DNA from 2 places in the Alkalinema sp. FACHB-956 genome. Region 1 is predicted to be linked to the other one. Evidence: predicted binding sites of a transcription regulator. Region 1 holds the regulator's gene; the other holds the start of a gene.
The links. Region 1 encodes NtcA, which controls nitrogen genes in cyanobacteria. Its sites were predicted from a motif close to TTTGTANNNNNNNNTACAAA; they were not measured.
Positions count from the first base shown of each region.

Region 1 (4,216 bases):
GCTGTCGGTCATCCCCATGATTTCGTACCCGGAATCCACATAGATCACCTGACCTGTAATCCCGCTGGAGAGGTCACTGCTCAGGAATGCCGCCGTATTACCCACTTCCAACTGGGTGACGGTGCGCCGCAGGGGAGCCACCTCTTCCACATGCTTAATCATGTCGCGGATCCCACCCACCGCAGAGGAGGCCAGGGTGCGGATGGGGCCAGCGGAAATGGCATTGACTCGAACGCCCTGGGAGCCGAGTTCATGGGCCAGATACCGCACATTCATTTCCAAGGCTGCCTTGGCCGTGCCCATAACGTTGTAGTTCGGAATGACCTTCACACCACCGTAGTAGGTCAGGGTGACAATACTGCCGCCCTCGGTCATCAAGGGTTTAGCCGCCCCCGCCATCTGAATCAATGAATAAGCACTGACATCCAGGGCCAACTTGAAGCCTTCCCGACTGGTGGCGCTAAAGTTGCCTTTCAATTCTTCTTTATTGGCAAAGGCCAGACAGTGAATCAGAATATCTAGCCGTCCCCAAGCTTCCTTCACCGCATCAAAGGTAGCTTGAACTTGCTCATCGCTCTGGACATTACAGGGCACAAACAAACTGGGATTCAACGGCTCGGTCAGATCCCGCACCTTTTTCTCAAACTTGCCGCTGTCATCCGGCAGATAGGTGACCCCAATGTTGGCTCCGGCCCTATGGAGTTGCTGGGCGATGCCCCAGGCGATCGACTTATCGTTAGCAATTCCTGTGACCAGGGCGTTTTTTCCACTCAGATTCAGCATAGCCATGTACGTTGAGAGCATTTATGAGAATACTCAAAGATGGTCAGCCATGGAATAGGCGACCCTAGGGAGATTTCCGGCCATTGCGGTCGTGCACCGCGATCGTTGCGGCCTAAAGTGCCCAAAGCCCGGTCTTGGGTGGGGATGCGCTAACTGGACAAAATTGTGCAGGGGCCAAAACTTGGGAGTAAGATATTGACAATCTCAGTGTGATCAGAGTGCCTCAGTGTGATCAGGATTCAGTGTGATCAAGGTAATGGTGACCGGAATACCCCGTGCGAATTAGCACAGGTTTTCGCCATCGTTCGTCCACCTTATACATTGCACTATCTTTACATTGCACTAGATGAACCTGGTTGGATGGATTGTGATCAGTTTAGGTGCAGCCTCCTGATTCAACTCAGATGATTCAACTCAGAGCGAACTTAGACCTGTGCTAATTCAATAAAACTCAACGTTGAAGACTCCGGCTCAGCTAAATTGCCCATAAGCTTAGTAGAAAGCGTAGTGGAGTGTATTTCTTGCTACAAAAACTCCTCGATCGGTAGGTTTTATTGGTCTCAAGTCAACAATTGCTCACAGAGTGAATCTTACAGAAACGATTCTCATCGGAATTAATCTCTTAGCGGATCTCTTGAACGTTGACCCCTTGATTGTGTAGTTAGCTAACTCTACTGGCCTTTCCGTAGAACGGCGTTAGGAACGGGGAAGATGGTAATAAGCCCAGACAAGTCGCTCGCATCAATGTTCCGCCAAATGGGTGGAAACGCTTATCCGCCGATGGTGGAAACCTTCGAGCGGGGTAAGACAATCTTCTTTCCGGGTGATCCTGCTGAACGGGTTTATTTTCTCCAGAAAGGGGCTGTTAAGTTATCTCGGGTCTATGAAGCGGGGGAAGAAATCACTGTCGCGCTGTTGCGGGAAAACAGTGTATTTGGAGTCCTATCGCTGATTACGGGACAAAAAGCCGATCGCTTCTACCACGCGGTGGCGTTTACGCCGGTGGAACTGCTTTCGGTACCGATCGAACAGGTAGAAAAGGCCCTGAAGGAAAATCCTGATCTGTCCATGTGGATGCTCAAGGGGCTGTCATCCCGGATTCTGCAAACGGAGATGATGATCGAAACCTTGGCTCACCGGGATATGGGATCTCGGTTGGTGAGTTTTTTGCTGATCCTATGCCGGGACTTTGGGGTGCCGGGACAAAACGGGATCACGATCGATCTCAAGCTCTCCCACCAGGCGATCGCGGAAGCTATTGGATCCACTCGCGTCACAGTGACTCGCTTACTTGGGGATCTGCGGCAGGATGAAATGATTTCTATTCACAAAAAGAAAATCACGGTTCATAATCCCGTCATGCTTAGTCAGCAATTCACCTAGAATCCCAGTTCCAAACAGTCTAGTTCCTAATAGTCCAGTTCCCAATAGTCCAGTTCCGACGTGCTGATCCACCGGATCCAGTTCTGCGGGAGAATCCCACTGCCCTAAGGTTCCCTGGGGAACAGTCCTGTCAGAACAGTCCTGTTAGAACGGTCAATAGGCTTTAGACTGGCTATAGTTTTTGGTAGGAGCCGTTTGGAAACCTTTAGTCCAGCGGCAGGTGTGGTGGAGTTGTAATGTCTAGCGGGTATATCCTGATTTTGGCGGTGTTGATCTTAGGGGGTGTCATTGCCACGCTGGGCGATCGCATTGGAACCCGAGTGGGCAAAGCGCGTCTGAGCTTGTTTAATCTCCGCCCTAAGAAGACGGCTGTCGTTGTCACTATTTTGACCGGGATTTTGATCTCAGCGTCCACGCTGGGCATTTTACTGCTGGCTAATCGGCAATTTCGCGACATGATTCTCAACTTTGAGGTGATTCAGCGGCGATTACGGCGAGCGAGTACCGATTTGGATCAAGCGAAGGCTGAACTGGGTAAGACCGCCGAGCAAAAAGAAAATGTTGAGGCGGAGTTGAATAAGTCCCAAGTGGAGCGGGGCAAGGTGCAGGCGCAGCTCGATCGGGTCAAAAACTCCCTCAAGGATGCCGCTGCCCTGCAACGGGCCACCGAAGCCCGACGGGCGCAGGTCGAACAGCAACGCAATGTCGTGCAGGCACAGTTACTCTCGGTTTCCCAGCAAGCTCTCGCGCTAAAATCCGAAATTCTGGAACTAGAAGCTGAGCAAAAACAGTTAGCCGCCCAGCGGGATGAAGTCAAAGCCCAAATTGCTGCCCGAGATCAAGAAATTGAAGAACGCAGCAAAATCATTCAACAGCGCGATCGGGACATTGCAGCCCGAGATACCGTCATTACCCAACGGGAAGAACGGCTACGGGCTTTGGAAAATCAGCAGGTTGCGCTGGCCCGTGAAGTGGAGAAACTGGAACAGGAAGCTCAGCGTCTGCGATTGGGCACCCCGGCGATTTTGCGGAACCAAGTGCTGGCGTCAGGGGTGGTGCGCATTACCAATCCCCAAGCCTCCAACCAGGCGGTGGATGCACTCCTGCGGGAAGCCAATCGAGTGGCACAGGGCGCACTGCAACCGGGGGTCGATGGCAATGGTCAAATTTTGCGGATTACCCGATCGGAAGTGGATCAGTTAGCTCGCCAGATCAGCGATGGCCGGGACTACTTTGTGCGAATTTTGGCGGCGGCGAATTACCTATTGGGCGAAAAAACAGAGGTAACGGTGTTTGCCGATGTGGTGCGTAATGAAGTGATTTATCGGCCTGGGGATGTCCTGGCCACCACTTCTCTGGATCCGTCCAAGATGACTGTCACAGAGATTCAAGATCGTATTAACAAACTCGTGGCGGCTTCGATTTTCCGGGCGAAGCGAGCTGGATTGCTCTCCGATAATGTGCAGGTCAGTCGGATTCAGGCGCTGATTCAGTTTATTGATGGACTCCGGCAGTACGATAGTTCGATTGAAATTCGCGCGATCGCGGGGGATGTCACCTATACGGCGGGGCCGATGCGTCTAGAATTGATTGCAGTTCAGAATGGACAAACGGTGCTGCAAACTAGTCGTTAGGGCTGTGACCCGCACGGCCAGCCGCAGAACTAGTGATGGAGAGGCGCGAGGCAATATGTACTACTTAGGGTTTGATCCCGGACGGGATAAATGTGGGGTGGCGATCGTGGATGATCACGGCCATCCTCCAGTGCATGAAGTCATTGCTGTGGATCAAGCCCTTACCGTGGTGGAAACCCTGTGCCAGCATTACCCAGTGCGTTTGATTGTTTTGGGAGATCAAACGGGTTCAAAGGCTTGGCAGAAACAATTTCAAGGAGCTTTGCCCGAAATTCCGGTGCAACGGGTGGATGAACGCTTTAGCAGCCTAGAGGCCCGCGATCGCTATTGGCAACTGCACCCCCCCCAAGGATTACAAAAGCTGATTCCCCAGGGGATGCGAACTCCCCCCCGGCCGATCGATGATCTGGTCGCGA
Region 1 is NZ_JACJRC010000008.1:160,130-164,345, reverse strand. Features, by position in the region: gene fabI (enoyl-ACP reductase FabI) at 1-783, opposite strand, end outside; gene ntcA (global nitrogen regulator NtcA) at 1,495-2,166, shown strand; gene H6G21_RS11520 (DUF3084 domain-containing protein) at 2,403-3,800, shown strand; gene H6G21_RS11515 (pre-16S rRNA-processing nuclease YqgF) at 3,769-4,216, shown strand, end outside.

Region 2 (4,216 bases), on a different contig from region 1:
GCTCCAAACTGTTCTACCAGCATGCGCCGTAGCAACGGTTTGAGATCCGCGACGGGGATGCCCGTTTGGGTTTTGGTGCCGAGGTGGGCGTCTTTGCCCACTTTGCCCCCCGTGAACAGATCAACCCCTTCCGTGACCTTGCCATCTTTGCGAGCTTTAGTGCCCATCAAGCCGATGTCCGCCACTTGGGGTTGGCCGCAGGAGTTGGGACACCCTGTCCAGTGAATCCGCACAGGCTGCGGGACTTCAACCTCTTGGTCAAGCTCCCGCGCCAGGGCCAGCGCCCGATTTTTGGTTTCCACCAAAGCAAAGTTACAAAACTGTGCACCGGTGCAGGAGACCAGCGATCGTTCGATCGTGCCGGGATTCACTGAAAACGTTTGCAAAATCTCCTCTTGTTGCAGAGGCTCCAGCCGGGAATCGGGCACATTGGGGATAATCACGTTTTGCTCCACCGTGAGCCGCAGTTCCCCACTGCCATAGACCTCTGCCAACCGAGCCAGATCGTACATATCTTGGGCAAACAAACGACCCACCGGAATGCAGAGACCGACGTAGTTCAACCCAGCTTGCTTCTGCTTGTAAATTCCAATGTGATCCCGTTTATCCCACTCAATTTCATCCTTGGGCGCAGCGGAGAGCAAGGTACGACCGATGCTCTTTTCCACTTCCTCGCGGAATTTTTCCAGTCCCCATTGGTCGATCAACCACATCAAGCGGGACTTTTGGCGATTGGCGCGGGGGCCGTTATCGCGATAGACCGTGAGAATGGCACGGCACAAGTCCACCACATCACTGGGTATGACCCAAACATTGAGGGGAATCGCCGCTTCCACCCGACTGGCGGAGAAAAAGCCACCGACCAGCACATTAAATCCCAATTGCCCTTCCTTGAAGGCCGGGACAAAGGCAATGTCATTAATTTCTGCGTGGACGGAATTATCGCGGCACCCGGCGATCGCGATGTTGAACTTGCGGGGCAGATTGGTAAATTCAGGATTGCCTTGACCTTGATTGGTGATCATGTCCTGAACTTGTTGCACCAATTCCCGCGTGTCGTACAACTCATCGGCATCAATTCCGGCAACGGGAGATGCAGTGATGTTACGAACGTTATCCATACCGGACTGCACACTGGTTAGCCCAACGGACTCATAACGCCGCAGAATATCAGGAATATCCTCCAACCGCAAACCCCGCAATTGCAAATTTTGCCGGGTGGTGATGTCAGCGACGCCATCTTCGCCATAGCGACTGACGACATCCGCGAGTACGCGCATCTGTTCACTAGAGACAATGCCGCAGGGTAAGCGCATCCGCATCATGAACTTGCCCGGTGTCACCGGACGGAAGAAGATTCCCAGCCACTTCAGCCGATGGATACGATCGGTTTCATCCATCGCCTCCCAACCAATTTGGGCAAAGTGCTCTAGTTCGGCTTTAACCGCGAGGCCGTCCTTTTCCGCCTTAAACTTTTCAAACTTATTCAGCTTTTCCGATGCTGGAATCGTGTTTGTCATAGGTCAAGCCTGTGTTCCTGTGGTCGTACCCAAAACCCTCGGTGGACTCGCAGAAAATTGATGTCTCAAGGAGCTTCAAGTTTCTGCAAAACTGGGCTGGTCGTTTGACCATGGAGTCAAAATTAGGCGAGATCAAAGGGGCAATTCGTATCCTTCGTTACAGAGTATTTCGTTTAATGCATTTTTTGCATAATAGAGATGCATTAAGTCAATTAGCCTGTCGTCTTCTAGGTCAAAACCGCCTACTATCAGGGATAACGCTTGGTGGACGGGCGCATACGGGATGGATGGTATAACAGCCAGTGCTGGGGTAGAACGCTGAGAGATGTAGGAATCTAGAATCTAGAATCTGGAACCTGGAATCTGGAGCAGTGTGGCGAGAACTTCCTACCTGGAACAGATTGCTGCGAGCGGCATGGTTGGAACAGGGATGGTTGGAATAGGCATGGTGGAGCAGGGGTGGTGGAGCAGGGGTGATGTTAGAAAGTACGCTGAAATGGTTCAATGTCCTAGAAAGGGACATCGGAGTCCAGTGAGGCGTTCTAAGCGATATGAAACGACGCAACTTTCTACAATGGTTCGGGTTGGGTGGGTTGATGGTCAACCTGCCAGCAGGACTCGTGGCGATGCTATCTGGCTGCAAAGCCTCCGTCGCTGAGGGCTTTCGAAAAGTTGGGTCGATCGCGGAACTGGATGAGAAAGGATTTTTCTTTCAAGAGTATTTCACCGCCAATCCGCTGTTGGTTGTACGACAACCCAAAACCCCCAATACTCTGACTGCGGTTGATCCCATCTGCACCCATCAAGGGTGCGTGGTCAACTGGCAAAAAGAAAAAGGGGCCTTTGTTTGTCCTTGTCATGGTGCAGTCTTTAGCCCGGAGGGAAAAGTCCTGCAAGGGCCTGCCGATCGCGATTTGCCAACCTATCCCGTGGAATTACGGGGACAGGAGATCTGGGTCTCTAGTCGCTAATTCAGTCCCCAGCCTGATCCCCTTGGCTGAGTATCGATGTATCGATTACCTGGGTGTTAGCCCTCTTCATAGATTGTTTTGGCATTGATTGTTTTGGCATTGACTATCTTTATATTGACTCAGTGCGATCGCGATCGTGGGTTGATGGATTGAGGTCGGCTATTTGAAAAAATTTGCAAGGAATCTTGATTGTGCAAGTTGATGATGTACGGAGTCTCGCATCCATTGCAGCCCTAAGGCAACACTGCCAGTGGTCTTGCGTTCTCCAAGAAATTCAAGCCCTACTCCAGGCATTGACGTCCGTTCGCTCCGATCGCCGAAAATCGCCTCCTACGCTACCTCCCGCCTTCGTCCATCAGGTTTTAGAGAGCTTATTAGACGTGTTAGTGGCTGGGGATTTTCAGACTAAATGGGAAGCGGCTAAACTGTTTCCCACGCTCGGGGAAGCGGCGATCGAGCCACTCCTCGCCTTGCTAGACAACGATGATTTAGACCCCGAAGTCCACTGGTTTGTGGTGCGCATCCTAGGTCATTGGCCCCACCCCCAGACCTTACAGGCCCTGTTGAGTTGCATCCAAACCCATCCCCAGGAGGAGGTGCGCTCCATGGCGGTTCAAGTCTTGGGCAGCCAAGGCCCATCGGCGTTAGCGTTAGTGGAGGATCTGCTTCAGGCCCCCAGTACCCGCCTGCAAGGGGTCAATATTCTCGCCCAAATCCGCAGTCCCCAAAGTATTCCCAGGCTCCTGACGCTGGCGGATGACACCGATGCTCCGGTCAGAGCCAGCGCGATCGCCGCCCTAGCGATGTTGCAACCGCCCGCAATTCTGTCCCGGCTGGTCCAGGCGTTAGAGGATCCTGCGGTTGGAGTGCGGCGGGCTGCCTTGGTTGGATTAACCTTTAGCAACTTAACCGATCAACCGACGATCGTGGCTCAAATACAGCCGCGACTGTGGGATGTAGATATTCAAGTCTGCTGTCAGGCAGCGATTTGTTTAGGCCGCATTGGCAGTCCCGCAGCCGTCACGGTGCTACGATCGGCACTGCAATCCAGCGTTTTGCCCGATCCTTTCGCCCTCGAACTCGTGCGTTCCCTGATTTGGATTGCCACTGAACCGGCTCTGGACGCAATTCTGCAAGCCCTCGATCGGGGAACCCTCTCCGCCAGTGTGGCCCAGGAAACCATCACCCTCCTAGGCCGGCTTGAGTCGCCTACCCTCAAGCCTCAGGTGGCCCAATGGTTGATCGAACGACTGCACCAACAGGAAGGCACTGCCCCGATGGCGGAACCCCCCCACCCCCGCTTCGACAGCCAAGGGATGATTTCCGCCCTAGGACAATTGCAAGAACCGATCGTCATTGATGGCTTGATTCCCCTCCTGGCTCAAGCCGATCCAAAACTCCGGTTGCATCTTGTGGCGGCGCTCAGACGATTTGATGGGGTCTATGCACGGTTGCAAACCTTAGCAAGTCAACCATCCAGTGAAGCCAATCTGAAGCAGGGACTCTCGATCGCCTTAAAAGAATGGTGAGTTATGCCTCCTGCCGTTTACCCATCCCGCTGTCTTTGACATTTAGGCGCTATGCGATTAGAACAAATCCAAGCATTTTTGGCGATCGCGGAAACCGGAAGTTTCCAACAAGCTGCGCGCCAATGTAATGTCACCCAGTCCACCATCAGTCGGCAAATCCAGAATCTTGAGCATGATCTGGGCATGCCTCTTTTGC
Region 2 is NZ_JACJRC010000013.1:131,922-136,137, reverse strand. Features, by position in the region: gene H6G21_RS15060 (ferredoxin--nitrite reductase) at 1-1,520, opposite strand, end outside; gene H6G21_RS15055 (Rieske (2Fe-2S) protein) at 2,072-2,491, shown strand; gene H6G21_RS15050 (HEAT repeat domain-containing protein) at 2,683-4,020, shown strand; gene H6G21_RS15045 (LysR family transcriptional regulator) at 4,072-4,216, shown strand, end outside.
Region 2: H6G21_RS15060 (ferredoxin--nitrite reductase) is a predicted target of NtcA. The motif match lies at 1,665-1,684, and genes of this name have one in related genera.